Regions from separate parts of the Ralstonia sp. SA306 genome, predicted to be linked through region 3. Evidence: predicted binding sites of a transcription regulator. Region 3 holds the regulator's gene; each other region holds the start of a gene.
What was found. The regulator FNR, encoded in region 3, switches genes on or off when oxygen is low (the NO sensors DNR and NnrR bind a similar motif). The targets are predictions, from matches to a motif close to TTGATNNNNATCAA.
Positions count from the first base shown of each region.

Region 1: the regulator FNR is predicted to act here: its motif matches at 5,478-5,491, upstream of M1D44_RS00415 (OmpW/AlkL family protein).
Region 2: the regulator FNR is predicted to act here: its motif matches at 8,760-8,773, upstream of M1D44_RS04040 (oxygen-binding di-iron domain-containing protein).

Region 1 is NZ_CP096451.1:75,237-85,541, reverse strand. It holds gene M1D44_RS00425 (glutamate synthase-related protein) at 1-4,322, opposite strand, end outside; gene M1D44_RS00420 (transposase) at 4,587-5,312, opposite strand; gene M1D44_RS00415 (OmpW/AlkL family protein) at 5,562-6,236, shown strand; gene M1D44_RS00410 (deoxyguanosinetriphosphate triphosphohydrolase) at 6,456-7,622, opposite strand; gene aroB (3-dehydroquinate synthase) at 7,642-8,748, opposite strand; gene M1D44_RS00400 (shikimate kinase) at 8,745-9,317, opposite strand; gene pilQ (temperature dependent type IV pilus secretin PilQ) at 9,456-10,305, opposite strand, start outside.
Region 2 is NZ_CP096451.1:854,187-864,491, reverse strand. It holds gene dnaE (DNA polymerase III subunit alpha) at 1-2,515, opposite strand, end outside; gene M1D44_RS04075 (sulfurtransferase) at 2,666-3,514, shown strand; gene M1D44_RS04070 (hypothetical protein) at 3,511-3,636, shown strand; gene M1D44_RS04065 (flavodoxin family protein) at 3,697-4,269, opposite strand; gene M1D44_RS04060 (pirin family protein) at 4,346-5,044, opposite strand; gene M1D44_RS04055 (LysR family transcriptional regulator) at 5,151-6,053, shown strand; gene gluQRS (tRNA glutamyl-Q(34) synthetase GluQRS) at 6,116-7,051, shown strand; gene M1D44_RS04045 (DEAD/DEAH box helicase) at 7,100-8,581, opposite strand; gene M1D44_RS04040 (oxygen-binding di-iron domain-containing protein) at 8,833-9,648, shown strand; gene M1D44_RS04035 (TetR/AcrR family transcriptional regulator) at 9,632-10,305, opposite strand, start outside.
Region 3 is NZ_CP096451.1:1,744,589-1,754,893, forward strand. It holds gene M1D44_RS08375 (sulfite exporter TauE/SafE family protein) at 1-635, opposite strand, end outside; gene fnr (fumarate/nitrate reduction transcriptional regulator Fnr) at 817-1,545, shown strand; gene M1D44_RS08385 (hypothetical protein) at 1,567-1,821, opposite strand; gene M1D44_RS08390 (FixH family protein) at 1,818-2,045, opposite strand; gene ccoG (cytochrome c oxidase accessory protein CcoG) at 2,072-3,535, opposite strand; gene ccoP (cytochrome-c oxidase, cbb3-type subunit III) at 3,532-4,455, opposite strand; gene M1D44_RS08405 (cbb3-type cytochrome oxidase subunit 3) at 4,468-4,650, opposite strand; gene ccoO (cytochrome-c oxidase, cbb3-type subunit II) at 4,654-5,337, opposite strand; gene ccoN (cytochrome-c oxidase, cbb3-type subunit I) at 5,348-6,805, opposite strand; gene ccoS (cbb3-type cytochrome oxidase assembly protein CcoS) at 6,901-7,080, opposite strand; gene M1D44_RS08425 (heavy metal translocating P-type ATPase) at 7,090-9,633, opposite strand; gene M1D44_RS08430 (2-phosphosulfolactate phosphatase) at 9,811-10,305, shown strand, end outside.

The DNA of each region.
Region 1 (10,305 bases), 1.7 Mb from region 3:
ACGACGGTGCCACCGGTCATGTATTCGCAGCCGTGGTCGCCCGTGCCTTCCACCACCGTGGTGGCGCCGGAGTTGCGCACCGCGAAGCGCTCGCCGGCCACGCCGTTGAAGTACGCTTCACCGGCCAGCGCGCCGTACAGCACGGTGTTGCCGACGATGATGTTGTTGGTCGGCTCACCGCGGAACTCGTGCGGCGGACGCACGATCACGCGGCCGCCCGACAGGCCCTTGCCCACGTAGTCGTTACCGTCGCCCACCAGGTCCAGCGTCACACCGTGCGCCAGGAACGCACCGAACGACTGGCCGGCCGTGCCCTGCATCTGCACGTGGATCGAGTCATCAGGCAGACCTTCATGGCCGTAGCGCTTGGCCACTTCGCCCGAGAGCATCGCGCCCACGGTACGGTTGACGTTGCGCACCGGCTGGATGAACGACACGCGCTCGCCCTTTTCCAGCGCAGCCTTGGCCTTCTCGATGAGCTGGTGATCCAGCGCGCGGTCCAGGCCGTGGTCTTGCACGTCGACTTGGTAGCACGGCTCGCCTTCCTTCTTGGCCGGCTGATAGAAGATGCGCGCGAAGTCCAGACCGCGGGCCTTCCAGTGTTCGATGCCGGACTTCGTGTCGAGCAGATCCGCGCGGCCGATCAGTTCGTTGAACGTGCGGATGCCCAACTGCGCCATGATTTCGCGCACTTCTTCGGCCACGAAGAAGAAGTAATTCACCACATGCTCGGGCTTGCCCGAGAACTTCTTGCGCAGCACCGGATCCTGCGTCGCCACGCCCACCGGGCAGGTGTTCAGGTGGCACTTGCGCATCATGATGCAGCCCTCGACCACCAGCGGTGCAGTGGCGAAGCCGAACTCGTCCGCGCCCAGCAGCGCGCCGATTACCACGTCGCGGCCGGTCTTCATCTGGCCGTCGGCCTGCACGCGGATGCGGTTGCGCAGGCCATTGAGCATCAGCGTCTGCTGCGTCTCGGCCAGGCCCAGTTCCCACGGCGTGCCGGCGTGCTTGATCGACGACCACGGCGAAGCGCCGGTTCCGCCGTCATGGCCCGCGATCACCACGTGATCGGCCTTGGCCTTGGCGACACCTGCAGCCACAGTGCCCACGCCCACTTCCGACACCAGCTTGACCGACACGTCCGAACGCGGATTCACGTTCTTCAGGTCGTGGATAAGCTGCGCCAGATCCTCAATCGAGTAAATGTCATGGTGCGGCGGCGGCGAGATCAGGCCCACGCCCGGCACCGCATAACGCAGCTTGCCGATGTAGTCCGTCACCTTGTGGCCGGGCAGTTGGCCGCCTTCGCCAGGCTTGGCGCCCTGCGCCATCTTGATCTGGATCTGATCAGCCGAAGCCAGGTACTCCGCCGTCACGCCAAAACGGCCCGACGCCACCTGCTTGATCTTCGAGCGCAGCGAATCGCCTTCCTGCAGTTCCAGATCGCGCTCGACCACTTCGCGGCCGATCACGTCCGACAGCTTCGTGCCCTGCTTGATGGGAATGCCGCGCAGTTCATTGCGGTAACGGCGCTCGTCTTCGCCGCCTTCACCCGTGTTCGACTTACCGCCGATGCGGTTCATCGCCACGGCCAGCGTGGTGTGCGCTTCGGTCGAAATCGAACCCAGCGACATGGCGCCGGTAGCAAAGCGCTTGACGATCTCCTTGGCGGATTCCACTTCTTCCAGCGGGATCGCGCGTGCCGGGTCCACCTTGAACTCGAACAGACCGCGCAGCGTCATGTGGCGCTTGCTCTGATCGTTGATCAGGTTCGCGTATTCCTTGTACGTCTGGTACGAATTCGCGCGCGTCGCGTGCTGCAGCTTGGCGATCGAATCCGGGGTCCACATGTGCTCTTCGCCGCGGATGCGGTAGGCGTATTCGCCACCAGCGTCCAGCATGTTCGCCAGCACCGGTGCATCTCCAAAGGCGTCACGGTGCAAGCGCAGCGCTTCTTCGGCCACCTCGAAGATGCCGATGCCGCCCACGTTCGATGCGGTGCCGTGGAAGTACTTGTCGACCAGTTCACGCGACAGGCCGATTGCTTCGAAGATTTGCGCGCCCGTGTACGACATGTACGTCGAGATGCCCATCTTGGACATCACCTTGTGCAGGCCCTTGCCGATCGCCTTGGTGAAGTTGTAGATGGCTTTCTCGGCGGTCAGGCCCAGACCCGGCGCCAATTCGGCCAGCGTCTCCATCGCCAGATACGGATGCACGGCTTCTGCGCCGTAGCCGGCCAGCAGCGCGAAGTGGTGCACTTCGCGGGCCGAACCCGTTTCGACGACCAGACCGGTGCTCGTGCGCAAGCCCTTCTCCACCAGGTGATGGTGGATGGCGGACGTGGCCAGCAGCGCCGGAATGGCAGCCTGCTTCTCGTCGACCGCACGGTCCGACACGATCAGGATGTTGTAGCCCGACTTGACCGCGTCAACCGCCTCGGCGCACAGCGAGGCCAGGCGCGCCTCGATGCCTTCCTTGCCCCACGCCACCGGGTAGCAGATGTCCAGCTCGTAAGCCATGAACTTGCCGCCGGTGTAGTGCTCGATGTTCCGGATCTTCGCCATGTCCTTGAAGTCCAGCACGGGCTGGCTCACTTCAAGACGCATCGGCGGGTTGATGTTGTTCAGCTCAAGCAGGTTCGGCTTCGGCCCGATGAACGAGACAAGCGACATCACCACGTTTTCGCGGATCGGGTCGATCGGCGGGTTCGTGACCTGCGCGAACAGTTGCTTGAAATAGTTGTAAAGCGTCTTGTTCTTGGACGACAGCACGGCCAGCGGGCTGTCGTTACCCATGGAGCCTGCGGCCTCTTCGCCGTTGGCGGCCATCGGGGTCATCAGGAACTTGACGTCTTCCTGCGTGTAGGCGAAGGCCTGCTGGCGGTCCAGCAGCTTGGCGGCCGGCTTGGTCTCGGCGGCCACGTCTTCGGGCTTCGCGTCCAGCTCGTCGAGCTTGATGCGCACGGCATCGATCCAGCTCTTGTAGGGCTTGGCGTTGGCCAGGTTGTCCTTGAGTTCCTTGTCGTCGATGATGCGGCCCTGCTCCATGTCGATCAGGAACATCTTGCCCGGCTGCAGACGCCACTTCTTGACGATGCGCGACTCGGGAATCGGCAGCACGCCGGCCTCCGAGGCCATCACGACCATGTCGTCGTCGGTCACGTAATAGCGCGCCGGACGCAAGCCGTTACGGTCGAGCGTTGCGCCGATCTGGCGGCCGTCGGTAAAGCAGATGGCGGCGGGGCCGTCCCACGGCTCCATCATCGCGGCGTGGTATTCGTAGAAGGCGCGACGGTTGTCGTCCATCAGCGTGTGCTGTTCCCACGCTTCCGGAATCATCATCATCATCGCCTGGGCCAACGGGTAGCCGGCCATCGTCAGCAGTTCGAGGCAGTTGTCGAACGATGCGGTATCCGACTGGCCCGGATAGATCAGGGGCCACAGCTTCGGCAGATCATCGCCCAGCACCGGCGACGAGATGCCGCCCGTACGCGCGTTGATCCAGTTGACGTTGCCCTTGACGGTGTTGATTTCGCCGTTGTGCGCAACCATGCGGTACGGGTGCGCCAGCTCCCAGGCCGGGAACGTGTTGGTCGAGAAACGCTGGTGCACCAGCGCCAGCGCCGACACCGTACGCGGGTCTGCCAAGTCCTGGTAATAGCGGCCCACCTGTTCGCACAGCAGCAGGCCCTTGTAGACGATCGTGCGCGCCGACATCGACGGCACGAAGTATTCCTTACCGTGCTTGAGCTTGAGTGCCTGGATGGCGTGGCTGGCAGTCTTGCGGATCACGTACAGCTTCCGCTCCAGCGCGTCGGTGGTCATGATGTCGCGCCCGCGCCCGATGAAAATCTGGCGGATCACCGGCTCGGTCTTCTGGACCGTCGGCGACATCGGCATGGTCTTGTCGACCGGAACATCGCGCCAACCCAGCACGACCTGGCCTTCCAGACGCACGGTGCGCTCGAGTTCCTGTTCGCAGGCCAAGCGCGACGCGTGCTCCTTCGGCAGGAAGATCATACCGACGCCGTATTCGCCGGCCGGCGGCAGGTTGATGCCCTGCTTCGCCATTTCTTCACGGAAGAACTGGTCGGGAATCTGCAGCAGGATGCCCGCGCCGTCGCCCATCAGCGGATCAGCACCGACCGCGCCTCGGTGGTCGAGGTTATGCAGGATGCGCAAACCCTGCTGGACGATCTCGTGGCTCTTCTTGCCCTTGATGTGAGCGACGAAGCCGACGCCGCAAGCGTCATGTTCATTGGTCGGGTCGTACAGACCCTGGGCCGACGGTGCGGCGGGGAAGGAATGTTGTTCCACGGCGATCTTCCGAGGTTGTGGGTACTTCGCGCCGTCGTAGAAGGCCCTCGCGATCGTGCGGATGCGGTGGCAGACAAGCAATGGCGCGCCGCACCATGAATGCGGGGTGGAACGAATATAAAAGAGCAGCCTGTAACAGGCAAAAGTTTTTAAATGGGGTCGGAGTAAATTAATAAATGCACGACAACAGTGCGGGTTTATTAGTGGGGACAGATTAAATTCGAGCGCAGTGATGAGGCTGTGCGTGACGGCCCCGCCACCCTACTATTCAGTGCGCGCGCTGTCCTCCGCGCCCACTTCTGCGGGTTGGCGAGGCGGTCGCCCCTTCGGCAGGGGCGCAACGCGGCGGCCGCCGGCGCGCGCCAGTGTCGCGAGAAACGCCTCGTTTCCGAGTGGCCAGCCGCTGTGCACATGCTGGCGAATCTGCGCAAGCTGGTCTGAACCCAGACCTTCATGCCACAACGTTCGATAGCGCGATTGGCGTTCGAAAGGCGTGTTGCCAAGACGCCAGTAGCAATAGTGGTCACTCACCCACGGAATGGATTGAATACCCACATGATGCCGATACGTGCTCCATCGGTCGTCTTCCGGCGTGCTGACCAGGCCCGCGCGCACCGCGTTGGATTCCACATACAACAGTATCGGCAGCACCCATTCGGTCGGGTCCAGTACGGTCGAGCGGAAACGCCCTTCCCATAGCGTTCCGCTGCGATCAGCGGCGGCGTTGAAGTACCGCGTATAGCGCCGTCCGACCGCCTGCAGCGTGCGCGAAAGGCTGTCCGCCACCTTGGGCGTTCCCACCAGATGGACGTGATTCGGCATCAGCGAGAAACCATGGACGGCGAAGTCGTGCTCGCGTGCGGCCATGCGCAACGTATCGAGATAGAACGCGTAGTCGTCGTCGCCGCGAAAAACGATCTGGCGGTTGTTGCCGCGCTGCAACACGTGCACAGGGACATCGGTGGGACTGAGGCGAGGCAGGCGGGCCATGGAAAAGACATGCGGCGAAAAGCGCCATCGTAGCCCGAAGCCGACGAATCTGTCCCCACTTTTCAGTGGGCAAACGCTTGCATGCCGGTTGTCGTCGAGGGGCGACGGCAGAGTTTGCGTGCCGTCAAATCGGTGGCCCTACGCGCTATCGACGACAGGGAGAACTTGATCCCGAGCAAACCGGCCAAGCGACTTCCCCGCGAGACTGGCTCCCATCACATCACGAGACGACACGAGAGGGAGCGATTCATGGCTTTTCACCGCCTAGCCGCTGTTGCTGTAGCCGCCGGAATGCTTGCCGCCGGATTCAGCCAAACCGCCTTTGCGCAGAGCACGGATTTGGCGCCGGCCACCGGCAACTGGATGGTGCGTCTGCGCGCCGTCAATCTGACAGCCGCCAACAAATCCGACGCGGTGCCCGCACTGGCCATTCCGGCTGACGCCATTCAGATCAACAACAAGGTCCTGCCCGAGCTGGACATCTCGTACTTCTTTACGCCACACCTCGCGGCCGAACTGATCCTGACCTACCCGCAACAACAGGACGTCACGGTCATGCAAAGCGCGCTGGGCGGCCCGACCAAGATCGGCAGTTTCCGCCACTTGCCGCCCATCCTGACGATGCAGTACCACTTCACGCCCGAGTCGCGCTTCAAGCCGTACGTGGGCGCTGGCATCAACTACACGCGCATCTCGAATGTAAATCTGCAGGTGCCCGGCGTTGGTTCTCTGGACCTGAGCAAGAACAGCTTCGGCCCCGCGCTGCAGGTCGGCTTCGACTATCGCCTGACCGAACGCCTCTACTTCAACGTCGACCTGAAGAAGACCTGGATCAGCGCCGACGTGAAGATGGCCGGCCAGACCATCAGCAAGGTCAAGGTTGACCCATGGCTGCTGGGCGTCGGCCTGGGTTATCGCTTTTAAGGGAGGGCGATCAGCGAACTGACACTGTCCTGATCGCCTTTTACCGACGTGCCGCAGGGGCCGTCGACGGCGGGGGCGCTCGTCGGCGGTGGTTGGCGCGTTCGGCCCGGCATGCGTTGGGGCGGCCGGGCATTTTTTTTGGGCGTTTGATTTTGATCTGGTTTCAGATCGCTTGGGAGCCAGGCGATCGGATAGCGGCTCGACCGTTACTGCCGTTACTCAAACCGCATCCACGGCAAAGATGCGGCGATGCTCCTTGATGGCGTAACGATCCGTCATGCCAGCGATGTAATGCGCAATCCAGCGCGGCTGCTCTTCGGGGTTGGCTTTCGCCTGGTACTGCGGCGGCAGCAGGCGCGGGTCTTCCATGAAGACGCGGAACAGATCGTCGATGATGCGGCGCGCCTTCGCGGCCATGCGCATCACGAGGTAATGCCGATACAGGTTGTCAAACAGGAAGCGCTTGAGCGCGCGCGCCTCTTCACGCATCGGCTCGGAGAAGGCAACGAGCGCCGGCGCGGCACGCACATCATCGATACATTGCGGCGCAACGTCAGCAATGCCGGCACGCGTGGTACCGATCAGATCGACGATCAGCGCGTTGATGATGCGGCGAATGGTTTCGTTGATCAGGCGCCGGCCGCTGACATCCGGGAACGCGGCCTCGGCTTCACGCCGGTGGATAGCCCACAGCGGTACGCCTTCGAGTTGCTCCAGCGTAATCAGGCCGGAGCGCAGGCCATCGTCGATATCGTGGTTGTTGTACGCGACCTCATCAGCGAGATTGGCAAGCTGGGCTTCCAGCGAGGGCTGCTGACCTTCGAGAAAGCGCCGCCCCAGGTCACCAAGCGTGGCCGCGTTATTGCGCGAGCAATGTTTGAGAATGCCCTCGCGCGTCTCGAACGTGAGGTTCAGGCCATCGAAACCGCCGTAGCGCTCTTCCAGCCGATCGACCACCAACAAGCTCTGCAGGTTGTGTTCGAAGCCGCCATACGGCTTCATGCAGTCGTTGAGCGCGTCCTGCCCAGCGTGGCCGAATGGCGTGTGACCCAGATCGTGTGCCAGCGAAACCGCTTCGACCAGGTCTTCGTTCAGGCGCAGACTGCGCGCAATCGAACGACCAATCTGCGCGACCTCCAGGCTGTGCGTGAGCCGCGTCCGGAACAGGTCGCCCTCGTGGTTCACAAAGACTTGCGTCTTGTATTCGAGGCGCCGAAACGCGGTGCTGTGGATGATGCGATCGCGGTCACGCTGGAACTCGGTGCGCGAGGTGGAGGGCGGCTCGGCGTGCACGCGGCCGCGCGTCTGCGCTGAATGTGCGGCGTAAGGGGCGAGATGGCCTTCGAGGTCGAACGGCGCGGACGGCAAATCAAATCGGTCGTTCATCGGGCCATCTCGTCTTGCCTCAGGCGACGGGCGCTTCGGTCGGTGGTCGCAGCACGGCGTGCTGCAAGGTGGCGCGCAAGTCGGCATCGGGCACCGTAGTCACGAACGCCTGGCCCAGCTTGCGCAGCAACACGAATTTGATCTCGCCGGCTTCGGCCTTCTTGTCGACGCGCATCAGCTCGATGAAGCGATCGACGCCCAGGTCCGGTGCCACCACCGGCAGATCAGCCGCACGCGTGAGTGCAGTGATGCGGTTGCGCGTGTCGATATCGATAAAGCCCAGGCGATGCGACAGGTCCGCCGCCATCACCATGCCGCAGCCGACGGCTTCGCCGTGCAGCCATTCGCCGTAGCCCAGGCCAGCCTCGATGGCGTGGCCGAAGGTATGGCCGAAATTGAGCGTGGCACGCAGGCCGGTTTCGCGCTCGTCCTGCGCCACGACGGCCGCCTTGATGCGCACCGAGCCCCGCACGGCTTCGGACATCAGGTCGGCATCGCAATCGTTGAGACCCTTGATGTTCTGTTCGATCCAGGCGAAGTAATCGGCATCGGCGATTGCGCCGTGCTTGATGACCTCGGCCATGCCGGCAGCCAGCTCGCGCGCAGGCAACGTGCGTAGCGTATCGATGTCGGCCAGCACCACCTGCGGCTGGTGGAACGCGCCGATCATGTTCTTGCCCAGCGGGTGGTTGATACCCGTTTTGCCGCCCACCGAGGAATCGACCTGCGACAGCAGCGTCGTCGGTACCTGAATGAACGGCACACCGCGCATGTAGCAGGCCGCGGCAAAGCCGGTCATGTCGCCGATCACGCCGCCGCCCAGCGCGATCAGCGTGGTCTTGCGGTCTGCACCGGTCGTCAACAGCGCATCGAAGATCCGGTTGAGCGTGTCCCACTTCTTGAACGACTCGCCATCGGGCAGCACAACCGTGTCGACGGCCTTGCCAAGCGCGCGAATGGCTTCTTCGACCTTGGCCGCATACAGCGGCGCGACGGTCTCGTTGGTGACGATCACGGCACGCGCGCCGCGAATGTGGGGGGCGAACAACTCGGCCTTGGACAGCAACCCCGAGCCGATATGGATCGGATAGGCGCGATCGCCGAGGTCAACATCAACGGTAATCATGACTGAGGGGAGACTTGCGAGGAGGTGGAGGCGCCCGCAGGCGGCGCCACAATGCCGGCCACCTCGAGTTGCATCAGCACCATATTAACAAGCTGGGCGACGGTGGGCTTGCCCGTTTCGATGACAAAGTGCGCCACATCACGGTATAGCGGATCCCGGATCGCATGCAGTTCTTCAAGCTTGGCACGCGGGTTTTCGGTCTGCAGCAGTGGCCGGTTCTTGTCGTGCCGCGTGCGCAGGTACAGGTCATGCGGATTGGCGCGCAGGTAGATCACGGTCCCGCGCTCGCGCAGGAGCGCGCGATTCTCGGCACGCAGCACCGCACCGCCGCCCGTGGCGAGGACCACGCCATCGCGCGAGGTGAGTTCGTCGATCATGTGGGTTTCGCGATCGCGGAAACCCACTTCGCCCTCGTGCTCGAAAATGATCGGCACACGCACGCCGCAGCGCGCTTCGATCTCATGATCGGAGTCGAAGAACGGCAGATCGAGCCGACGCGCCACCGCCCGGCCGACCGTGGTCTTGCCCGCGCCCATCAAGCCGACGAAAAATACGTTGGAAACAGACAAAATCGCGTGAAATCAGGAATTTGAGCTTGATTGTAGTGGCATTTGGTCACCATCCCGCACAAACCCGGCAGCAGGACACAAAAAAGCCCGGCGCTCCACTCAGGAGGCCGGGCTTTCAGATCGCGATACCGCCGCCGATTACTTCAGCGACAGTTGATCGGACAGCACACGCGGCGTCAGGAAAACCAGCAGCTCGGTGCGGTTGTTGATCTTGCTCGTGCTCTTGAACAAGTTGCCCAGCACCGGAATATCGCCCAGCAACGGCACCTTGTTGATGTCGGTCCGCTCGTTCTGCGTGTAGATACCGCCGATCACGACCGTGCCGCCGTTCTCGACCAGCACCTGCGTCTGTACGTGTTTGGTGTCGATGGCAAAGCCGTTGGTGGTCTGGATACCCACGCTGTCCTTGTTGACGTCCACATCCAAGAAGATGTTGCCATCCGGTGTGATCTTGGGCGTCACTTCCAGCTTCAGGTTGGCCTTCTTGAACTGCACCGAAGTCGCACCGGAAGAGGTCGCCTGTTGGTACGGAATTTCAGTACCTTGCTCGATCAGCGCCTTGATGTTGTCTGCAGTGACCACGCGCGGGCTCGAGACGATCTTGCCGCGACCATCAGCTTCCAGCGCAGACAGCTCCAGCGCCAGGAAACGGCCGGCACCGGCATTGAACAGACTCACGGCCACGCTGGCTGCATTCACGCCGTTGATGCCGTTGGCGGGGAAGCTGATCGCCGGGCTGTTGTCCCACGTGGCGCCTTGCGTAACCGGCGACACCACGTTGGTGTAGGTGTTGCCGTAACCGGCGCCATTCGTCTTGGAGGCAAAGCCCAGCTTGGCACCCAGGTTGCGACTGAACGTGTCGTCCGCCTCAACAATGCGCGCCTCGATCATCACCTGACGAACCGGGATGTCGATCTTCTGGAGGAACGCCTGCACCTCTTCGAGCTTGCTCGGGATGTCGGAGACGAACAGTTGATTCGTACGCGTA
Region 2 (10,305 bases), 890 kb from region 3:
CCAAGCCGTAGCGGATGGTCTTGGCGTCGGTCGGCGCAAAGCGATACTGGCTCGCGTTGATATCCGGCGGCAGCACGGTCAGTCCGTTCTTGCCTCGGGCATCGTCGTAGAGGATCTTCACCTTGTCGGTGTCGTCCATGGCGAGCGACATGTTGGCTGCCATGAATTCGGCCGGGTGATGCGCCTTGAGCCAAGCCGTGTAGTACGCCAGCAGCGCATAGGCAGCCGCGTGCGACTTGTTGAAGCCGTAGCCCGCGAACTTCTCCATCAGGTCGAAGATTTCATCGGCCTTTTCGGTGGAGAGCCCGTCCTTGGCCGCCCCCGCGCGGAACAGCGCGCGGTGCTCGGCCATTTCTTCGGCCTTCTTCTTACCCATCGCTCGGCGCAGCAAGTCAGCGCCGCCGAGCGAGTAACCGCCCACGATCTGCGCCATCTGCATCACCTGCTCCTGGTAGACCATGATGCCGTAGGTCTCCTTGAGCACCGGCTCAACGCGCGGGTCGGGGTACTCGACCTTCTCGCGGCCGTGCTTACGCGCGCAGAAGCTCGGAATCAGGTCCATCGGGCCTGGGCGATACAACGCCACCAGGGCGATGATGTCCTCAAAGCGGTCAGGTTTGGCGTCCTTCAGCATGCCCTGCATGCCGCGGCTTTCCAGCTGGAACACAGCCACCGTGTTGGCCGACTTCAGGATGTCGAACGCCTTCTTGTCCGTCAGCGGAATGTGGCTGCAGTTCCAATCTGCCTTGGACGGATCGAGCATGCGGATGTAGCGCTCGGCCCAGTCGAGGATCGTGAGCGTGGTCAAGCCCAAGAAGTCGAACTTGACCAGGCCGACGGCTTCCACGTCGTCCTTGTCGTACTGACTGACGACGCCCGCATCTTCGCCGCCTTGCGTGTAGAGCGGGCAGAAGTCGGTCAGCTTGCCCGGGGCGATCAGCACACCGCCCGCGTGCATGCCGACGTTACGCGTCATGCCTTCCACGCGCTGTGCGAGTTCCAGGAGCTGCTTGACCTCTTCTTCGTTGGCTTCGCGCTCGGCCAGCAGCGGCTCTTCCTTCTTGGCTTCTTCCAGTGTGACGAGCTTGCCCGGCTTGAACGGGATCAGCTTGGCCACGCCGTCAACGAAGTTGTAGCCGAGATCGAGCACGCGGCCCACGTCACGCACCGCGGCCTTGGCGGCCATGGTGCCAAAGGTGGCGATCTGCGAGACGGCGTCCTTGCCGTATTTTTCCTTCACGTACTGGATGACGCGGTCGCGGCCGTGCTGGCAGAAGTCGATGTCGAAGTCGGGCATCGACACACGTTCCGGGTTCAGGAAACGCTCGAACAGCAGGTTGTATTTGAGCGGATCCAGATCGGTAATGCCCAGCGCGTATGCCACCAGCGAACCGGCACCGGAACCCCGGCCCGGCCCCACCGGCACGCCATTGTTCTTGGCCCAGTTGATGAAGTCCGCAACGATCAGGAAATAGCCCGGGAAGCCCATCTTGATGATGGTGCCGGTCTCGAATTCCAGGCGAGCGTAATACTCGGCGCGTTTGGATTCGCGCACGGCCTCGTCGGGGAACAGCACTTCCATGCGCTTTTCCAGCCCTTCCTTGGCAAGCTGGACGAGATAGTCATCCAGCGACATGCCATCGGGCGTCGGGAACAGCGGCAGCTTGGGCTTGCCTAGTTCCAGCTTGAGGTTGCAGCGCTGCGCGATCTGCACTGCGTTGGCCAGCGCGGACGGGATGTCGGCAAACAGCGCGCACATCTCGTCCTGCGTCTTGAAATACTGTTCGGTCGTGAAACGACGGGCACGGCGCGGATTGGCGAGCAGTTCGCCCTCCGCAATACAGGTGCGCGCTTCGTGGGCCGTGAAATCGTCCGGGGTCATGAACTGCACCGGATGCGTGGCAACCACCGGCAACTGCATGGCCGATGCGAGCTTCACGGCTTGCTGGATGTAGGCCTCGGTACCAGTCTGCCCGGCGCGTTGCAGTTCGATGTAGAAGGCGCCCGGAAACACGCGCGACCAGTTCGTCGCCAGCTTGCGCGCCAGCGCCTCGTTTCCGTTGGCCAGCGCCATGCCAATATCGCCGCCCATGGCGCCTGAGAGCGCCAGCAGGCCCGTGGCCAATGGGGCATTTTCCACGCCCGGCTCGTCGAACCATTCGGGGGCGATTTCCGCGCGGCCGCGATGTTGGTTGGAGAGCCAAGCACGGGCCAGCAACTGGCACAGGTTCAGGTAACCCTGCTTGTCACGGACCAACAACAGAAGGCGTGCCGGTTTGTCGCGCTCATCGTGATTGGTGATCCACACGTCGGCGCCGACGATAGGCTTGACGCCCTTGCCGCGCGCCTCCTTGTAGAAGCGCACCAGCCCGAAGGCATTGGCGAGATCGGTCAGCGCCAAGGCGCCCATGCCGTCTTTGGCTGCGGCCTTGACGGCATCGTCCAGACGGACGTTGCCATCGACGACGGAGTATTCGGAGTGGAGGCGGAGGTGGACGAAGCGCGGCGAATTCATCCGCGTATTGTACCGGGTGACATCTTCCGTAAAGCATTCGGGGCGTGTCCGGTTGATCATCGACAACCCCGCGCGGCTGCTCGGGCGGCTATAATTTCGGCTTACGAATCAACGGGTTACCCAAAGCGCCAAAAAATGGCGCGGCAGCACATGCAGATCGTCAATATTTCCGCTTACAAATTCGTCACCCTCGATGACCGCGAGACCTTGCGCGCCGCCCTGCTGGCCGAATGCCAGGCGCGCGAGCTGAGGGGCACCGTTCTACTGGCGCCCGAGGGCATCAACATCTTTCTGGCCGGCTCGCGTGAAGCCATTGACGGCATCGTCGGCTGGCTGCGCGCCGACGCCCGTTTTGCTGACCTGGCACCGAAGGAAAGCCTGTCCGACCACCAGCCGTTCCGCCGCTTGCTGGTGCGCATGAAGAAAGAAATCATCACCATGCGCCACCCGCTGATCCGCCCGGAAGACGGCCGCGCGCCGTCGGTTGCGCCGCCCGATCTCAAGCGCTGGCTCGACCAGGGCCACGACGACGAGGGCCGCCCAGTGGTGATGCTCGACACGCGCAATGACTATGAAGTTGCCGTCGGCACATTCAAAAACGTCGTCGAATACAACCTCAAGAAATTCACCGAATTCCCGCCCGCCATTGCCGCGCACAAAGACGACTTTGCCGGCAAGACGGTCGTGTCCTTCTGCACCGGCGGCATCCGGTGCGAAAAGGCGGCAATCCACATGCAGGAGATCGGCGTCGAGCGCGTGTATCAGCTCGAAGGCGGCATCCTCAAGTATTTCGAGGAAGTGGGCGGCGCCCATTACGACGGCGACTGCTTCGTGTTCGACCACCGCACGGCTCTCAATGCTGAGCTGCTGCCAGCAGGGCCGAAACAATGCTTCGCCTGCCGCGCCGTGGTGACGCCGGAAGAACAGCAATCCGCCGACTACATCCCCGGCCAGCGCTGCCCGCATTGCGCGGGCAGCCAAACGCGGGCCGCTGCATGAAGCGCTTCGCCGCCCTCCTCTTCATCAGCACGGTGTGCCTGGCAGCATTGGCCGGCTGCGCAACGAGCTGCGAGGGTGGCTCCAACCGCGGCGTGTTCTGCGGCGCTGGCACGCGCTTCTGACCCTTAACAGCGCACAAAAAAACGCCGGACATGCCGGCGTTTTTCTTTGAGCGATCCGCCTTACTGACGGCCGCGCACGAACTGATTGGTGATGGCAACAATGCGCTCACCGAACAGCTTGGCGGTTTCCAGGTCGCCCGGCAACGGCCCCTCTTCAGGGCTCGCATCAGACGGCGATTGCGCCAGCGCGCCGCCAAAGCCCGCCAGGTAATTCACGTCGTTGCGCGTGGCGGCCTTGCTGTTGGCCGGCATCATGCCCGTGCCGACCCAGATCATTCCGTGCTGCTGCGACAGCGTCCACAGGTACTGGATCGACGCGTACTTGTCTCCATTCATCGATGCGGAATTCGTGAACCCCGCAGCGATCTTGTCCTTCCACGCGCCCGTGAACCATGCCTTGGACGATGCATCGGCAAACTTCTTGAAGTCGCCCGAAACGCCGCCCATGTAGGTCGGCGCGCCAAAGACGATCGTATCGACGCCGGCCAGCAGCGCCCACGTGTCGTCGTTGACGTCTGTGACCGAAATCAGGTGCGCTTCGGCGCCGGCGCCTTGCACGCCTGCAAACACGGCCTCTGCCTGCTTCTTGGTGTGGCCATAACCGCTGTGATAAACGACTGCAACTCGTGCCATGGGAATCCTCTTGGGGTTGGGTATCGCGGGGGACAACGGAAAAGAAAAATGGCGCACACAGCGTGCGCCACGAACATTACGGCAGATCGAACACCAGCACTTCGCTGTCTTCGCCGCCAGAGAGCGTCACGGCCTCTTCTTGCGTCAGCTTGGCTGCGTCGCCGCCAACCAGCGTGCGACCGTTGATGCTCACCTTGCCGCGAACCACGTGCACGTAAGCACGGCGGCCTTCGGCAATGGGCAAGGACGCAGTTTCTGCGCCATCAAACTTGCCGGCGTAGAGCACCATGTCCTGATGCACCTTCACCGAACCGTCACGACCATCGGTGCTCGCGATCAGGGCGAGCTTGCCGCGCTTGGCAGCCTCGTCGAAATGGCGTTCTTCGTAGCCCGGCGTGAGGTTCAACTGCGCGGGAAGCACCCAGATCTGCAGGAAATGCGTGGTCTGATCCTGCGCGTGGTTGAACTCGGAGTGACGCACGCCTGTCCCAGCCGTCATGCGTTGCACGTCGCCCGGGCGCAGCACGCTGCCGTTGCCCATGCTGTCCTTGTGCGCCAGTTCACCATCCAGCACGTAGCTGATGATTTCCATGTCGCGGTGGCCGTGGGTGCCAAAGCCCATACCGGCGGCGACGCGGTCTTCATTGATGACGCGCAACGGCCCGAACTGAACGTGTTCCGGGTCCATGTAATCGGCAAACGAGAAGCTGTGATACGACTTGAGCCAGCCGTGATCTGCGTAACCGCGATCTTGAGAGGGGCGGATTTCAATCATTTTGATGAATCTCCTATCCAAATTACTGCGTCGATGTGTGAATGGTACGCAGATTGTCTATAGTTTCGCGGTATGGCTTTGACTCAATACATCAAAAATTCTGAACATGGCGCTATCGCTGGAATCTCTGGAAGTGCTGGACGCGATCGAACGCAAGGGCAGCTTTGCCGCCGCCGCGCACGAACTGGGCAAAGTGCCGTCGGCGCTGACATATGTGGTGCGCAAGCTGGAAGACGATCTCGATGTCCTGCTGTTTGACCGCCGCCGCCATCGGGCGGAACTCACGCCCGCTGGCCGCGCATTGCTCGACGAAGGCCGTCACCTGCTGCAGGCCGCCGACGAACTCGCGCGCCGCGTCAAACGCCTCGCCACCGGGTGGGAAGCCACACTGACCATCGTAGTCGACGATCTCGTGCACTTTCGCGCACTTATGCCAGTCATCCAGGATTTCTACGCGGAGAACACCGCCACGCGACTGCGCTTCAGCCGTGAGGTTCTGGCCGGCACGTGGGACGCACTGCTCTCAGGCCGCGCGGATCTGCTGATCGGGCCGGCGCAGGTGATGCAGGTACAGGGCATTCAGACACGCACGGTGGGCAACATTCCCTTTGTGTTTGCGGTGGCGGCACATCATCCGCTGGCGCACATGGAGGAGCCTTTGCCTGCAACCGCCATCACCCGGCATCGCATCGTTGCCGTGGGAGATACGTCACGCAATCTGCCCGCACGCACCATCGGCGTGATGGCCGGACAGGACACGCTGGTGGTGCCGTCCATGGCTGACAAGGTGCAGGCGCAGATTCGTGGCCTGGGCTGCGGCTGGTTGCCGGTGCCGCTGGCGCAACCGTATCTGGATTCCGGCGTACTGATCGCCAAGGAAACCACCGAAGACAAGCGTGCCGGCACGTTTCAGGTTGCCTGGCGCAACAACATGCGCGGCAAGGCGCTGCAATGGTGGGTCGACAAGCTGGAAGACCCGCGCCTGGGGCAGGCCCTGATGATGCAGTAGGCGCCTCGTACGGACAAATCGCGCACAATAGCGCCATCGACTTCTGCGCCTGGAGCGTTGCGTTGTCCCAAGCCAATCTCGATTTTCCGGAATCCACCACGTCGTCGCGCGGCCAATACCGCGGCCGCTTTGCGCCATCGCCCACGGGGCCGTTGCATATCGGCTCGCTGGTCACCGCGCTGGCAAGCTGGCTGGATGCACGCGTACACGGCGGCACGTGGCTCGTGCGCATTGAAGACATCGATTTTCAGCGCAACGTGCCCGGCGCCGACCGCGACATCCTCGCCACACTGGATACACTCGGGCTCATTCCCGACGAGGTCCCACAGTGGCAAAGCGCGCACCTGTCACGCTTTGAACAGGCGCTCGAGCAACTGCAAGCAATCGGGAGCCTCTACCCGTGCGGCTGCACGCGCCGCGAGATTGCGGATTCCGTCACCAGCATTGACGCCAATGGGCACGTGCGTCACCAGACCCTGATCTATCCCGGCACGTGCCGCAACGGGCTCCACGGCCGCCCGCCGCGCGCTTGGCGCGTGCGGGTGCCGGATGCCGACGCCGCTACCATCTGCTTCAACGACCGCTGGCAGGGCACGCAATGCCAGAACCTGGCTGAAGCCGTAGGCGACTTCGTGCTCAAGCGCGCCGACGGCATGTGGGCGTACCAGATTGCGGTGGTGGTGGACGATGCCACCCAAGGCATCACGGACGTCGTGCGCGGCGCCGACCTGCTCGACTCGACGCCGCGCCAGATCTACCTGCAGCGCTTGCTCGGGCTGCCGGCGTTGCGCTACCTGCACGTGCCCGTGGTGGTGAACGCCGACGGCGAGAAACTCAGCAAGCAGACGGGCGCGCGCGCCATCAACCGCAGTCAACCGCTGGCCGCGCTAACAGAAGCGGCGCAGCACCTGGGGCTGGAGATTCGTGCGGGGGATGTAGAGGGGTTTTACCGAGACGCCGTCCCGGCATGGGCCAATCGCCTGGCACAAACGGCCTGAGGCAATTGACCCTGGCGGCAGGAGCGCCGCCGTTTTCAGTCGACTGACTTAACGCTTGCGCGGCACGCCACCGAGCAGCGCCGCGATCGGGCGCTTGGCGGTACGCGGATGCCCGGTCGCTTGCGCTGGCTTGGCAGTTTCTGCCGATTCCGCTGGCAGAGACGATTCGTACGGGCGATTGAAGAACGGGTCGTCCGATGGGCGGAAAGGCGGGCGCACGATCGTGTGATCCAACACGCGGGCACCGTTGCGGTCTTCACGCTCGCGGGAGCGGCGGACTTCGCTGCGGGCACGCTTTTCGTCGCGCTCGCGGCGTTCACGGTCACGAGCCTGTTCACCGGTCGGATCGAAATCGGCTAGTTGTTCGCGCGGCAAATTGCGCTTAATCAGCTTTTCGATGTCGGCCAGGAAACGCTCATCGCCCGGGGCGAACAGCGACAGAGCGTCACCGGAGGCGCCTGCACGACCCGTGCGGCCGATACGGTGCACGTAGTCTTCTGCGTTGAACGGCAGGTCGAAGTTGATCACGCACGGCATCTGCGAGATGTCGAGACCGCGCGCCGCCACGTCGGTGGCGACCAGCACATCCACGGTACCTTGCTTGAACGCTTCGAGCGTTTGCATGCGCTCGGTCTGCGTCTTGTCGCCGTGGATGGCGTTGGCGTTGATGCCTTCGCGCTCCAGGGCTCGCGCCAGGCGCGAGCAGCCGATCTTGCTGTTGGAGAACACGATGCACTGGCGTGGCAGGCCTTGCTCTGCGCGCTGACGCAGCAGGTGCACGAGCGCGGCCTGCTTGTGGTTGTCCGGCACGGTGTAGATGACCTGGCGGACGTTTTCTGCAGTGGCGTTGCTGCGCGCCACTTCAATGGTTTGCGGATGACGCAGGTAGCTGGCGGCCAGCTTCTTGATCTCGGGCGAGAACGTGGCCGAGAACAGCAGCGTCTGGCGGTGCGCCGGCAGCAGATTGATGATGCGCTGCAGGTCGGGCAGGAAGCCCATGTCGAGCATGCGGTCGGCTTCGTCCAGCACCAGCATGCGCACCTGCGACAGGTTCACGCTGCGCTGCTGCACGTGATCGAGCAGACGGCCCGGCGTGGCAACGAGGATTTCCACGCCGCGGCGCAGTTGCTCCGTCTGCGGGTTCATGTCGACACCGCCGAAAACGACCGCGCTGCGCAGCGCCGTGTACTTCGCGTACTTGGCAACGTTGTCGTACACCTGGTCGGCCAGCTCGCGCGTGGGCGTGAGGATCAGCGCTCGCACCGGGTGGCGCGCAGGCGATGCGCTCGTATTGGCGTCGGGCAGCAGGTTGTGGATGATCGGCAGCGAGAAACCGGCGGTCTTGCCGGTGCCGGTTTGTGCGGCGCCCATGACGTCGCAGCCGGCAGTCACCACCGGGATGGCGGCAGCCTGGATGGGCGTGGGCTTGGTGTAACCGCTTTCGGTCAGCGCGCGGAGGACGTCCGGATGCAGGCCGAAGCTGTCGAATGTCACCGATTCATTGGCCGGCGCTTCTGACGCTTCAGACATCGTTGCAGTATTCATAGGGGGAGATGCGGCATGCCGGTTGGCATGGCGGCGCGCCAGACCCAAGCGGAAAACCCGCGTGCGGCTCGCGCAAAGCGTTAAAGATCAAGAGTTTATCACGTGAGACCCAGCCGGGGCCGGATGATCGGCCACCCAGGCCAATGCCGGCGTCACACCGGCCTTGACACGGATCAAGTGTGGCGGCCACGCCCTGCGCGACCATCGGAGCATTCCAACCGCGCCCGCCCTCTCCCATGGTCACGACGCTCTATGAAACGCCCGAGCATGTCTGCCTGATGTTTTCCGACCTGGTCGACGATCACGACGACCTGCCGGTGCAGACAAACCAATTCCTGATCGTCGATCACGGCCACGGCGCGCTGATCGACCCAGGGGGTCAGATGACCTACAACGCGCTGTTTTTGGCGATGAACCGGTACTTTTCGCCCAAGCAGCTCGACTACGTGCTGGCCTCGCATGCAGACCCAGATATCGTCGCCTCGGCGGGACGGTGGCTGACGAGCTCGAGCTGCGACATCCTGATCTCGCGCGTGTGGGAGCGTTTTCTGCCGCATTTCTGCACGGTCGGCAAAACCGAGGGCCGCATCGTGCCGATCCCGGATACGGGCATGGCGATTCCGCTGGGGCAATCACATCTGCTGGCGGTGCCGGCGCATTTCCTGCATTCCGAGGGCAACTTCCAGTTCTACGATCCGGTATCGCGCATCCTGTTCTCGGGCGATCTGGGGGCGTCGATGGTGCACGCCAACGTGGCCGCCAAGCCCGTGGAAGATTTTGACGCGCACCTGCCGCTGATGGCGCCCTTCCACCGCCGCTACATGAGCGGCAACCGGGTGTGCCGGCTATGGGCGCAGATGGTGCGCGGGCTGGACATCGAATGGATCGTGCCGCAGCACGGCCAGCCGTTTCGCGGGCCAGCCATGGTCAAGCGGTTCATCGATTGGGTGGAAACGCTCGATTGCGGCATCGACCTGATGACGCCGGAGATCTTCCGCCTCCCCGTCTTGCCGAGCGCAACTGCTGGCGCGGCGCTCAGGACGCGGGTTTAGTTGCTGGGCTTGGGGCGGCCGGCAGAATGATCTTCATCATGGCGCTCGACAACTCGTGCGCCAGCACGCCGGCGTCAATGCGCGATGGATCGTGCCACGTGTACATGAAGCCCATCACACCGCCCATCGAGTGCGCGGCGACGCGCGCATCGCCAAAGTCGAACACGCCGGCGCGCTTGCCCTCATCGAGCAGCGCATAGAGATCGCGGTAATACGCCCGCGACATGCCGTGCAGCCATTCCACCGTTTCGGGGCGCAGGTATTGCCGATCGCGATACGTCAGTGCTGCGGCGTAGTGGCAGTCGATGCAACGGCGAGCCATTTCCAGCAGACACGCCTGCAGGCGCTCCCGCACGGGTAGGGCCTGATCGGCCGTTTCCCGGATCGCCGACAGACAGTCCTGCGCGGCCTCGCGGCACAGAATGTCGAAAATCTCGTACTTGTCGGTGAAGTAGTAGTACACCGCCGGTTTGGTCACGCCCAGCGCGTTGCACAGGTCGCTCATCGTCATGCCGGCATAGCCTTTGGTGAAGAAGAGCTGCGCGGCTGTGTCGAGAATCTGCCGGCGGCGGGCCTCCTGCCGCTCGGCGATGTGCGGGCGCGTGGCCGGCGGTGCGACGCCGGGGGCTTCGGGCGCCTCGGTTTCAGCAGACGGTT
Region 3 (10,305 bases):
GCCCATCGCTGGCGCGACAGCCCGCGCAGCCACCCAGCCAGACCAGACATCATCAGCAGGTTGGGCAGCGTACCGGCACCAAAAGCGAGCATGACCACGGCCCCGGAGGCGGCGTTGCCCGCCAACAACGCCACAGCCAATGCGCCGTAGACCATGCCACACGGCACCAGCCCCCAGGCCATGCCAGTGAGATAGCGGCGTAGTAACGGCGACTGACGTTGCAGCCTACTTCCCAGCGTGGCGGCCCCTCGAGACAGGCCACCTGCCACGCGGCCAAGCAAGCGCTCAAGCCACACACTGCGCCACGCATCCCCAGCGGAACGAACAAGCAGCAAAACCCCGTAGGCGACCAGCAATGCGCTAGCGAAGGCAAACAAGCCGCGTTGAATCGGCAGCCATTGCTGGCGCCAGACAGTCGCGCCCATCGCACCCATGATTGCGCCCAGCAACGCATAGGTGGTCAGCCGGCCGGCATGCATGACGACCTGCTCAAACCATAGCCGGCGACGGGACACGATCCGCACCGCCACAGCTCCACGTTCGGCCGCGAGTGCGATACCGCTGCACATCGCCAGACAATGCACACCACCGAGCAATGCAATCAGGAAAACGCTCAGAAGCGCTGCGGCACTCATCTTTCTGACGCTCTCTTGATATGGACCAAGGTTTTCGTTTTACTGTTGCGAACTAAGCGTAATCGACGCGTTTTGCCGCATCGGAAATGTCCGAGGACAAGAAGGTCGCCGTTATAATAAGCTGCAGCAGCATCACAAGAATTACTCATTTCACTTTCCCGAAATTCAGTCGCCCCCACCCGTGCTCACTCGAATCGCACTTACCGATCAAGCCTCGCGTTGCTCCACCTGCGTACTAGGGCAAATCTGCCTGCCGGTGGGAATGAACTCGGACGACGTGCGCAAGATGGACGATTTGGTCAGCGAGCGCATCCGCATTAAGAAGGGGCAATCGCTCTATTCCTTGGGCGAGCCGCTGGAAGCGGTTTATGGCATTCGTTTCGGCACGCTCAAAACCCATCTGACGCTTGAAGACGGTCGACACCAGATCACGGGGTTCCACCTGCCGGGTGAAATCGTCGGGCTCGATGGCATTGGCGACATGCGCCACGTGTCGGACGCCACCGCGCTCGAAGATACCGAAGTCTGCGTGGTGCGCTACGACGAGTTGCAGCACCTTTCGCGCCGGCTGCCTTCGCTGCAGCATCAGTTCCTGCGCATCATGAGCAAGGAGATTTCGCAGGATCATCTGATGCTGCTCACGCTGGGCTCCATGCGTGCGGAGGAGCGTCTCGCAGCGTTCCTACTAAACCTCTCGAAGCGTTCGGCCCAGCGTGGATATTCGTCGACCGAGTTTGTCCTGCGGATGAGCCGCGAAGAACTCGGCAGCTATCTTGGCCTGAAGCTCGAAACGGTCAGCCGCCTGTTCTCGCGCTTTGCCGAAGCGGGTCTCATCCAGATCCGCCAACGCCACGTCAAGCTGATCGACCTGGCCGGCCTGCGCCAGGTCATGAGCGGTCAGGCGGCCTAAGCTGCCCTCCATGGCGCCCGCTCAGACGAGCGGGTGTTCATGCGCTTCCAGCTTGCCAATGCCCGGTGACACATAGAGCGTCAGCGCGCTCGACAATCCGCACAACAACCAGAACACAAAGAACGACACGGTGTAGACCGCTTGGGCCGACACCGTGATCTGCTCGCCGAAAAAACGCAGGTCTGCGGGGTCGACCACCGCGAAGACCACCAGCTCAGCCAGCGCGGCCGACAGAAATGCCGGCCACAGAATCCACATCAGCAATCGACGCTTCATCGGGCCTCCGTGTGAATGGCATGCGCCGGCGTGAGGACCGTCTTTTCAACGACCAAACCGCGCCGCACGACGTTGTCATGAATAACAGCGTCGGGATGCGACACCGCCAGCCAGATTGTGACGCCGCAGCCGACCATGGCGACGAACGGCCCTGCCATCAGCAGCCACGGCCAGGGCTCGCGCCACCAAGGACGGGCCTGTGCGGAAGATTGCGTTGCGTGCATCGTTGCCTCCTGTTGGGGATGCCGCATCAGCGCGGCACGATGAAGCTCGACGGTTCGCGCAGTACGAGGCTGTCGCTACCGCTGTCTGCATGGATGACGAAACGGATTTTGTGCGAGCCGGGGGCGGCATCGTCGGCCGGCCGGCGTACGCGCACTGGCAGCAGTCGGTTAGCCGCCGGCGGCAGTTCCAATGTGGTCGACTCGCCGCGACCGCCTTCCACGTCCAGTTCCGGCATGCCCTCTGCGGTGATGGTCACGCGCATGGGGTGCTCGGAGGCGTTCATCAGTTGCAGGCGATAAACGTTCTCGATCTTGCCGCCATCCACTTCACGCGCCAGTGCACCACGATCACGAATGACGTCAACCTTGAGTGGCTGCCGCATGGCCAACGCCACGATGAACCCGGTGAAGAGCACCAGCATGATCCCGGTATAGATCAGCACACGCGGACGCAGCAGATGTCGCCGGGCTTCCTTCGGGCTGAGCCGATCAAGCATCGCGCGTTCTGACGTGTAGCGAATCAGACCGCGCGGGTAGCGCATCTTGTCCATGACCTGGTCACAGGCGTCAATGCAAGCACCGCAACCGATGCATTCGTATTGCAGCCCTTGACGGATGTCGATGCCGGTCGGGCACACCTGCACGCAGATGCTGCAGTCGACGCAAGCACCCAGACCCTGAGCTTCGAAATCGGCGTTGCGCGAACGGCTGCCGCGCGGCTCGCCGCGCTGGGTGTCGTAAGTCACAACATAGGTATCGGGATCGACCATCACGCTCTGGAAACGAGCGTAGGGACACATGTACCGACAGACTTGCTCGCGCATGAAACCGGCGTTGCCCCACGTCGCAAATGCGTAGAACAGCATCCAGAATGTCTGCCAAGGACCGAGCGACAGCGTCCAGGTCTCCATGCCCAGATCGCGGATTGGCGTGAAGAAGCCCACGAAGGTGAAGCCCGTCCACAGCGCGATGAGGATCCAAGCCGAATGTTTTGCGGCCTTCAGGCGGAATTTTCGCAGGCTCCAACGCTCACCGTCGAGGCGGATGCGCGCGAAGCGATCTCCTTCGATGTGCCGCTCGATCCACATGAAAATCTCGGTGTAGACCGTCTGCGGACAGGCATAGCCGCAAAAGAGCCGCCCCGCCACCGCCGTAAATAGAAACAGCGCCAGCGCCGACAGCACCAGCAGCAACGTCAGATAGATGACATCCTGCGGCCACAACACGAGGCCAAAGAGGTAGAACTTGCGTGCGCCCAAGTCGAATAGCACTGCTTGGCGACCGTTCCACTGGAACCACGGCAAGCCATAAAAGATGGCTTGCGTGGCCAGCACCAGCCAGACGCGCCAACGCGCAAAGGCGCCGGTCACGGCGCGTGGATAAATCTTGCGCCGGACCTCATAGAGCATCTGCTCGGTGGGTGCGTCTTCGGCGCCCGCCGCCGCAGTGGCGGGCGTCATCGGGCGCCAGGCTGGTTCTTTGTCGCTCATTGCGCGTGACTCGTATTGCTATTCGACAGACCCCATACATAGGCCGCCAGCATGCGGATCTTCTCCGGCGAGAGCAGGTTCTCGTGCGCCGGCATCGTGTTGTCACGACCCTTGAGAATGGTCTCGACGATGGTTGCTTCCGAACTGCCGTACAGCCAGACGCGGTCGGTCAGGTTAGGTGCGCCAAGTGTCTGATTGCCCTTGCCGCTTGCCGTGTGGCAGGCCGCGCAGACCGACTTGAACGTCGGTTCACCACGCGCTGCCTTGATCGGGTCGTAAGACAAGCCCGACAGCGAGCGCACGTAGTTGGCCACGTTGACAGCCTGGTTGCCATCCACCACAGCAGCCAGCGATGGCATGACACCGTGACGCCCCTTGGTGATGGTGGTCAGGATCGTCTCGGGCTCGCCGCCGTACAGCCAGTCGCTGTCGGTCAGGTTCGGGAAGCCCTTCGAGCCGCCGGCGTCGGAGCCGTGGCACTGCGCGCAGTTGTTCAGGAACAGGCGCTGGCCGATCTCATGGGCCTGCGGGTCGGCGGCGATCTGCTTGATGTCCATGCTGGCATAACGCTCATAGACCGGACGGACCTGTGCATCGGCTGCAGCGCGCTGCGCGGCCAATTCGCCCCGTGTCGAGAAACCGAGGGCGCCGCCGTATGAACCCAACCCCGGGTAGAGGATCAGGTACCCCAACGCAAAGATGCACGACAGCAGGAACATCCACATCCACCAGCGTGGCAGCGGGTTGTTCAGTTCGCGCAGGTCGCCGTCCCATACATGGCCGGTGTCCTCGCCCGCGCTATGACCGGGCGCAATCTGAATGCGCCTCTGCGAAAACAGCAACCAGACACACCACACGATGCCAACCAAGGCGATCGCTGCGATGTAATACCCCCAGAACTCCGAAATGAAGTCGCTCATGATTCTGTGTCCTTATTGATGCGGGCGCGACGCGTCTGCGCGCGCACCGGCGACCTCGGCCTCATCGGGCAGCAGGAACGGCAGCATGGCCGATTCCGCATTCGCAGCGCGGCGATGCGCGGAGAATGCCCACCAGGTAATGCAGACGAACAACACGAGGAAGACGGCAGTCGCAATTGCACTCAGCATGGCCATGGCTTACTCCTTGGCTGCAACGGTGGCAGGCGCAGCAGCCGGAGCGACAGCCACGTCCCGGACGTTACGCAGCTCCACGCCAAGGCCTTGCAGATAGGCGACCACGGCGTCTTCTTCCGTTTTGCCTGCGAGTTGCTCGCGTGCCCCGGCAATCTGGGCATCCGTGTACGGAACACCCAGCTGACGCAGGACATGCATCTTCTTTTCGATGTCACTGTTGTCCAGCGGCGTCTTCGAGAGCCACGCATATGACGGCATGTTCGACTCAGGCACCACTTCACGCGGATCACGCAGGTGGATGCGATGCCAGTCGTCCGAATAGCGCTGCCCAACGCGCGCCAGATCCGGGCCCGTGCGCTTGGAACCCCACAGGAACGGGTGATCGAACACCGACTCGCCAGCCAGCGAATAGTGGCCGTAGCGTTCGGTCTCAGCGCGAAGCGTACGCACTTGCTGAGAGTGGCAGCCAACGCAGCCTTCGCGGATGTAGATATCGCGCCCCGCCAGCCGCAGCGGCGAATACGGGGCGATGCCCTTGACCGGTTCAGTGGTCGAATGCTGGAAGAACAGCGGCAAGATCTGCACCAGGCCGGCAATGCTGACGACGACGAGCGTCATCACGATCAGCAAGCCGATGTTCTTTTCCAGCGTCTCGTGCGAGAAAAACTTGTTGGATTGATTGCTCATGTTCCCCTCCTCACTGAGCCGCGACCATCGGGGTCTGGGCCGATTGAGGAATCGGTGCATCGATTGCCTTGCTGCCCTGGATGGTCTTGAACACGTTGAATGCCATCAGCAGCATGCCGCCCAGGAAGCACAGGCCGCCAGCCAAACGAATCAGGTAGAACGGGTACGTTGCCTTCACCGCTTCGACAAAGCTGTAGGTCAGCGTGCCGTCAGCCTCGGTGGCGCGCCACATCAGGCCCTGCATCACGCCGGCTACCCACATGGCAGCGATGTAGAGCACCACGCCGATGGTCGCCACCCAGAAGTGGACCTCGATCAGGCGCGTGCTGTACATCTTCTGCTGGCCGAAGAGGCGCGGGATCATGTAGTACATCGAGCCGATAGTGATCATTGCCACCCAGCCCAGGGCGCCGGAGTGCACGTGGCCGATCGTCCAGTCGGTGTAGTGCGACAGCGCATTCACGGTCTTGATGGACATCATCGAGCCCTCGAACGTCGCCATGCCGTAGAACGACAGTGCCACCACGAGGAACTTCAGGATCGGATCGGTGCGCAGTTTGTGCCAGGCACCCGAGAGGGTCATGATCCCGTTGATCATGCCGCCCCACGATGGGGCCAGCAGAATGAGCGAGAACACCATGCCCAGCGACTGCGCCCAGTCGGGCAGCGACGTGTACTGGAGGTGGTGCGGACCCGCCCACATGTAGGTGAAATTCAGCGCCCAGAAGTGGACGATCGAGAGGCGATACGAATAGATCGGACGCTCGGCCTGCTTGGGCACGAAGTAATACATCATGCCCAGGAAGCTGGTGGTCAGGAAGAAGCCCACTGCGTTGTGGCCGTACCACCATTGCACCATCGCATCCTGCACGCCGGCATAAGCCGAGTACGACTTCCACATCGACACCGGCAACTCAGCGTTGTTGACGATGTGCAGCAGCGCAATCGTGATGATGTAGGCGCCGAAGAACCAGTTGGCCACGTAGATGTGCCGGGTCTTGCGCTTGACGATTGTGCCAAAGAACACGATCGCGTAGGCCACCCACACCACGGTGATCAGGATGTCGATCGGCCATTCGAGTTCGGCGTATTCCTTCGAGCTTGTGTAGCCCAGCGGCAGGGTGATGGCGGCTGCCACGATCACTGCCTGCCAGCCCCAGAACGTGAAGGCGGCGAGCTTGTCGGAAAGCAGGCGCACCTGGCAGGTACGCTGCACGATGTAGTAAGACGTCGCAAACAGAGCGCTGCCGCCAAACGCAAAGATGACGGCATTCGTGTGCAGAGGACGCAGCCGACCATAGGTCAGCCAAGGCACCCCGAAATTCAGTTGCGGCCAGATCAACTGGGCCGCGATCAGCGCACCGACCGCCATACCGACGATGCCCCAGACGATCGTCATGATCGAGAACTGGCGAACAACGCGGTAATTGAAGGTCTGGGTGGGCTGCAACGCGCTGGACGATTGCATGCTTGCTCCCCGAGAGTGTTGGTTTGATAGGGTCATGTTAAGAATGGGGCGACATTCGAGTCTTGATGTGCGTCAAGGCACCCCAGCCAACGTGGTCAAGTAGTTCCGTCCCGCGACATTGCGTCACGCGCCGGGGTATCAGGGTCCAGCAGAATCGATTCAGCAGGCGCCTTGAGATCGTCGTACTGGCCCGAGCCGACGGCCCACCACAGCACCCCGACAATCGCCACCACCAACATCAGCGACAGCGGAATCAGCAGGAATAGCGTTTCCATTTCGGCTCCTTAAGCGGCGCGCGACAAACGCCACGCATTGAGCGCCACCAGCAACGACGACACCGACATGCCGATGCCCGCCACCAGCGGCGACAACCACCCCAGCGTGGCGAGCGGAATGCTGATCGCGTTGTAGGCGAAAGCCCAGCCGAGGTTCTGGCGCACCACGCGCAACGTGCGACGGCCAATCGACACGGCCTCGCTAATGGCAAACAGGCGAGGCTCGGTGAGGATGGCATCCGCGCCGGCCTGGGCCAGCGGCGCACCCGACCCAATGGCAATGGAGACCTGCGCCTGCGCGAGCAACGGCGCATCGTTGATGCCGTCGCCGACGGCCAACACGCGGGCGCCGTCTGCCTGCAGCTTGCGCACGTAGGCACGTTTGTCTTCGGGGCTGGCGCCGCCCACGGCGCGGTCGATGCCAAGGCGGTTGGCCCACCAGTGCACGGTCTCAGGCGCATCGCCGGAAACGAGATGCAAGCGCAATCCTTGTGCGCGCAACGCACTCAGGCATGCAGGCGCATCGGCGCGTGGCGTATCGGCCAGCGTGAAGCGCGCGAGCGGTTGGCCATCACGGCCGAGCCACACCGACGTGCATGCGGCCGCTGGCGGCACCTCCTCCATCGGCGCTTCCGTGCCGTAACGAATGGAAGCAACCGGCTGATCTGCGTAGTGCGCGACCGCGAACGACTGCGTGCCAAGACGCACCAATTGGTTATCAGCCACGGCATACACGCCCTGCCCTGGCACGTTGGTCACGCGCCCCAACGTTGGCAACGACATTTCAGCGGAGGTGGCGGCGCGCAACGACTGGGCAATCGGATGATTCTCGGATTGCTCCATCGCGCATGCCAGTGCGAGGCAGTGCTCGGCATCCACATCGGCGAAGGTCTCGATGCTCAGCAAGCGCAGACGCCCCTCGGTGAGCGTACCGGTCTTGTCGAGCAGCACGTCCGTCACGGCTGCCAAGCTCTCGATGGCGTGGCCGCGCGTGACCAGCACACCGCGCCGTGCCAGGGCACCACTCGCCGCGGCCAGCGCAGACGGCGTAGCCAGCGACAACGCGCAGGGGCAACTCACCACCAGCACCGCCACGGTGACGGCAAACATGCGTGTCGGATCGATCCACCACCACGCGATCGCCGTCAGCAGCGCCCAGCCGAGCAGCATTGCCACAAAGCGCCCGGCCACACGATCGGCGAGTTCAGCCATGCGGGGCTTGTCCGTCAAGGCGCGTTCAAGCAAGTCAACGATGGCGGCAAGGCGCGTCTGGGCACCCACGCGGTTGACACGCACGCGAATGGCGCTGACCACGTTGTAGCTGCCCGCCAGCACGGTCGCGCCCACGTCACGCGGGCGCGGCACGCTTTCACCGGAGAGAAGCGATTCGTCGATCTCAGTGGTGCCGCGTTCAATGGTGCCGTCGGCGGGCAGAACTTCACCGGCGCGCACTTCCACGCAATCACCTTGCTGCAAGGCTGCAACGGGGATGGTCTCGAGCACGCCGCTTTCGGCGTTGAAGCGCCGGCAAGTAGCCGGCAACTGATGCACCAACGCTTCGGCACCGGAAGCCGCACTCTGCCGCGCACGCAGTTCGAGATAGCGCGCCGCCAGCAGGAAAGCGACGAACATCGTCACGGAATCGAAGTACGTCTCGCCATGACCGCGCAAGGTCGCCAGCACACTGGCAATGAACGCCGCGCCGACCCCCAGCGCCACGGGCACATCCATGCCGACGTGCGCATGCCGTACTTGCCGCCACGCATTGATGAAAATGGGCCGCGCAGAAATCAACACCACCGGCACGGTCAGCATCAGGCTGGCCCACTGCATCAGGCGCGTCTGGCTCGCGGGGATATCGCTGCCGTGCAGATACACCGGCCACGCGTACATCATCACTTGCATCATCCCGAGCATCGCCAGTCCCAAGCGGATCAGCAGGCTGCGGCGTTCACGCGCTTCGGCAGTGCGGCGAGCGGATGGCTGGTCTGGCCACGCTTCGTAACCGACGTCGGCAATCGCGGCAAACACCGCAGACAGCCGCATCGCCCCAGCGTCTCCGGCGATGCGCGCGCGTTCCGTGGCGTAATTGACAGTGGCTTCGCGCACGCCTGGCACTCGCGAGAGCGCGCGCTCGATCAGCCATACACACGCGGCGCAACGCATGCCGCTGATGGCAAGAGAAAATTCTTCCGCGCCGTCAGCGCGTGTGCGTACGAAGCGCTCACGCATGACGGGCAGATCGTAGGTTGCCCAAACGGCTTCCGCTTCGGTGCGACGGTCACCTTCGATGGGCTTGGCGAAGGCGATTGGGCCATCATAGACGTGACCCATGCCGGAGGCGTGCAGCGTTTGCGCGACAGCCTGGCAGCCGGCACAGCAAAATTCCCGGGACTTGCCGCCGATCTCAGCGTGGACGGCGGTGTCGCCCTCCAGTGGCGACGCGCAGTGATAGCAAGTGATGTGCGACGCGCCTGCCCCGCTCGGGCCGATAGGCGAGCCTATGCCGTCAACCGGCGCGGTTGGATAGTTGGGGGCGAATATCGTCGTCATTATGGGGACGATGCTAGCCAGCATCCCCCGGCGCGCCCTTGATGCGCATCAAGCACGGCGCAATAAGAATCAACCCGAGATGCGATTCTCAGCGCACTTCAACCGCCCCTACCCTCCCATAAAAAAAATAGGCCGCCTATATTGGATAGCTGCACCAGGCAAACAGGAGGGCGCGACATGGCAACCGAATTCAGCCTGTACAACATCCACTGTGAATGGGGTGAGCACGGAGCATCCGCGCTGGCGCCGCATTGCGACGCCGTCATCGTGGTGGACGTGCTGTCCTTCTGTACTTGTGTGGATGTAGCCGTGGCGCGCGGGGCACGCATCTATCCGTACCCATGGCGTGACGCCAGCGCTGAAACCTTCGCACGCCGCGCCGGCGCCATGCTGGCGGGCTACAACCGCAGCCAGGCGGGGTATACGCTCTCGCCAGCGTCGCTGCGTGAATTACCAATCGGCAGCAACCTGGTCCTGCCCTCGCCTAATGGTGCAACGCTCGCGCTCGCCACCGGATCGACGCCGACGTTTGCAGGTTGTCTGCGCAACGCGCGCGCCGTGGCAGAAGCCGCATCGCGGCTGGGCCGCCGCGTGGCCGTGGTAGCGTCAGGAGAGCGCTGGGCCGATGGCAGCCTGCGCCCGGCCCTTGAAGACTGGCTGGCCGCCGGTGCG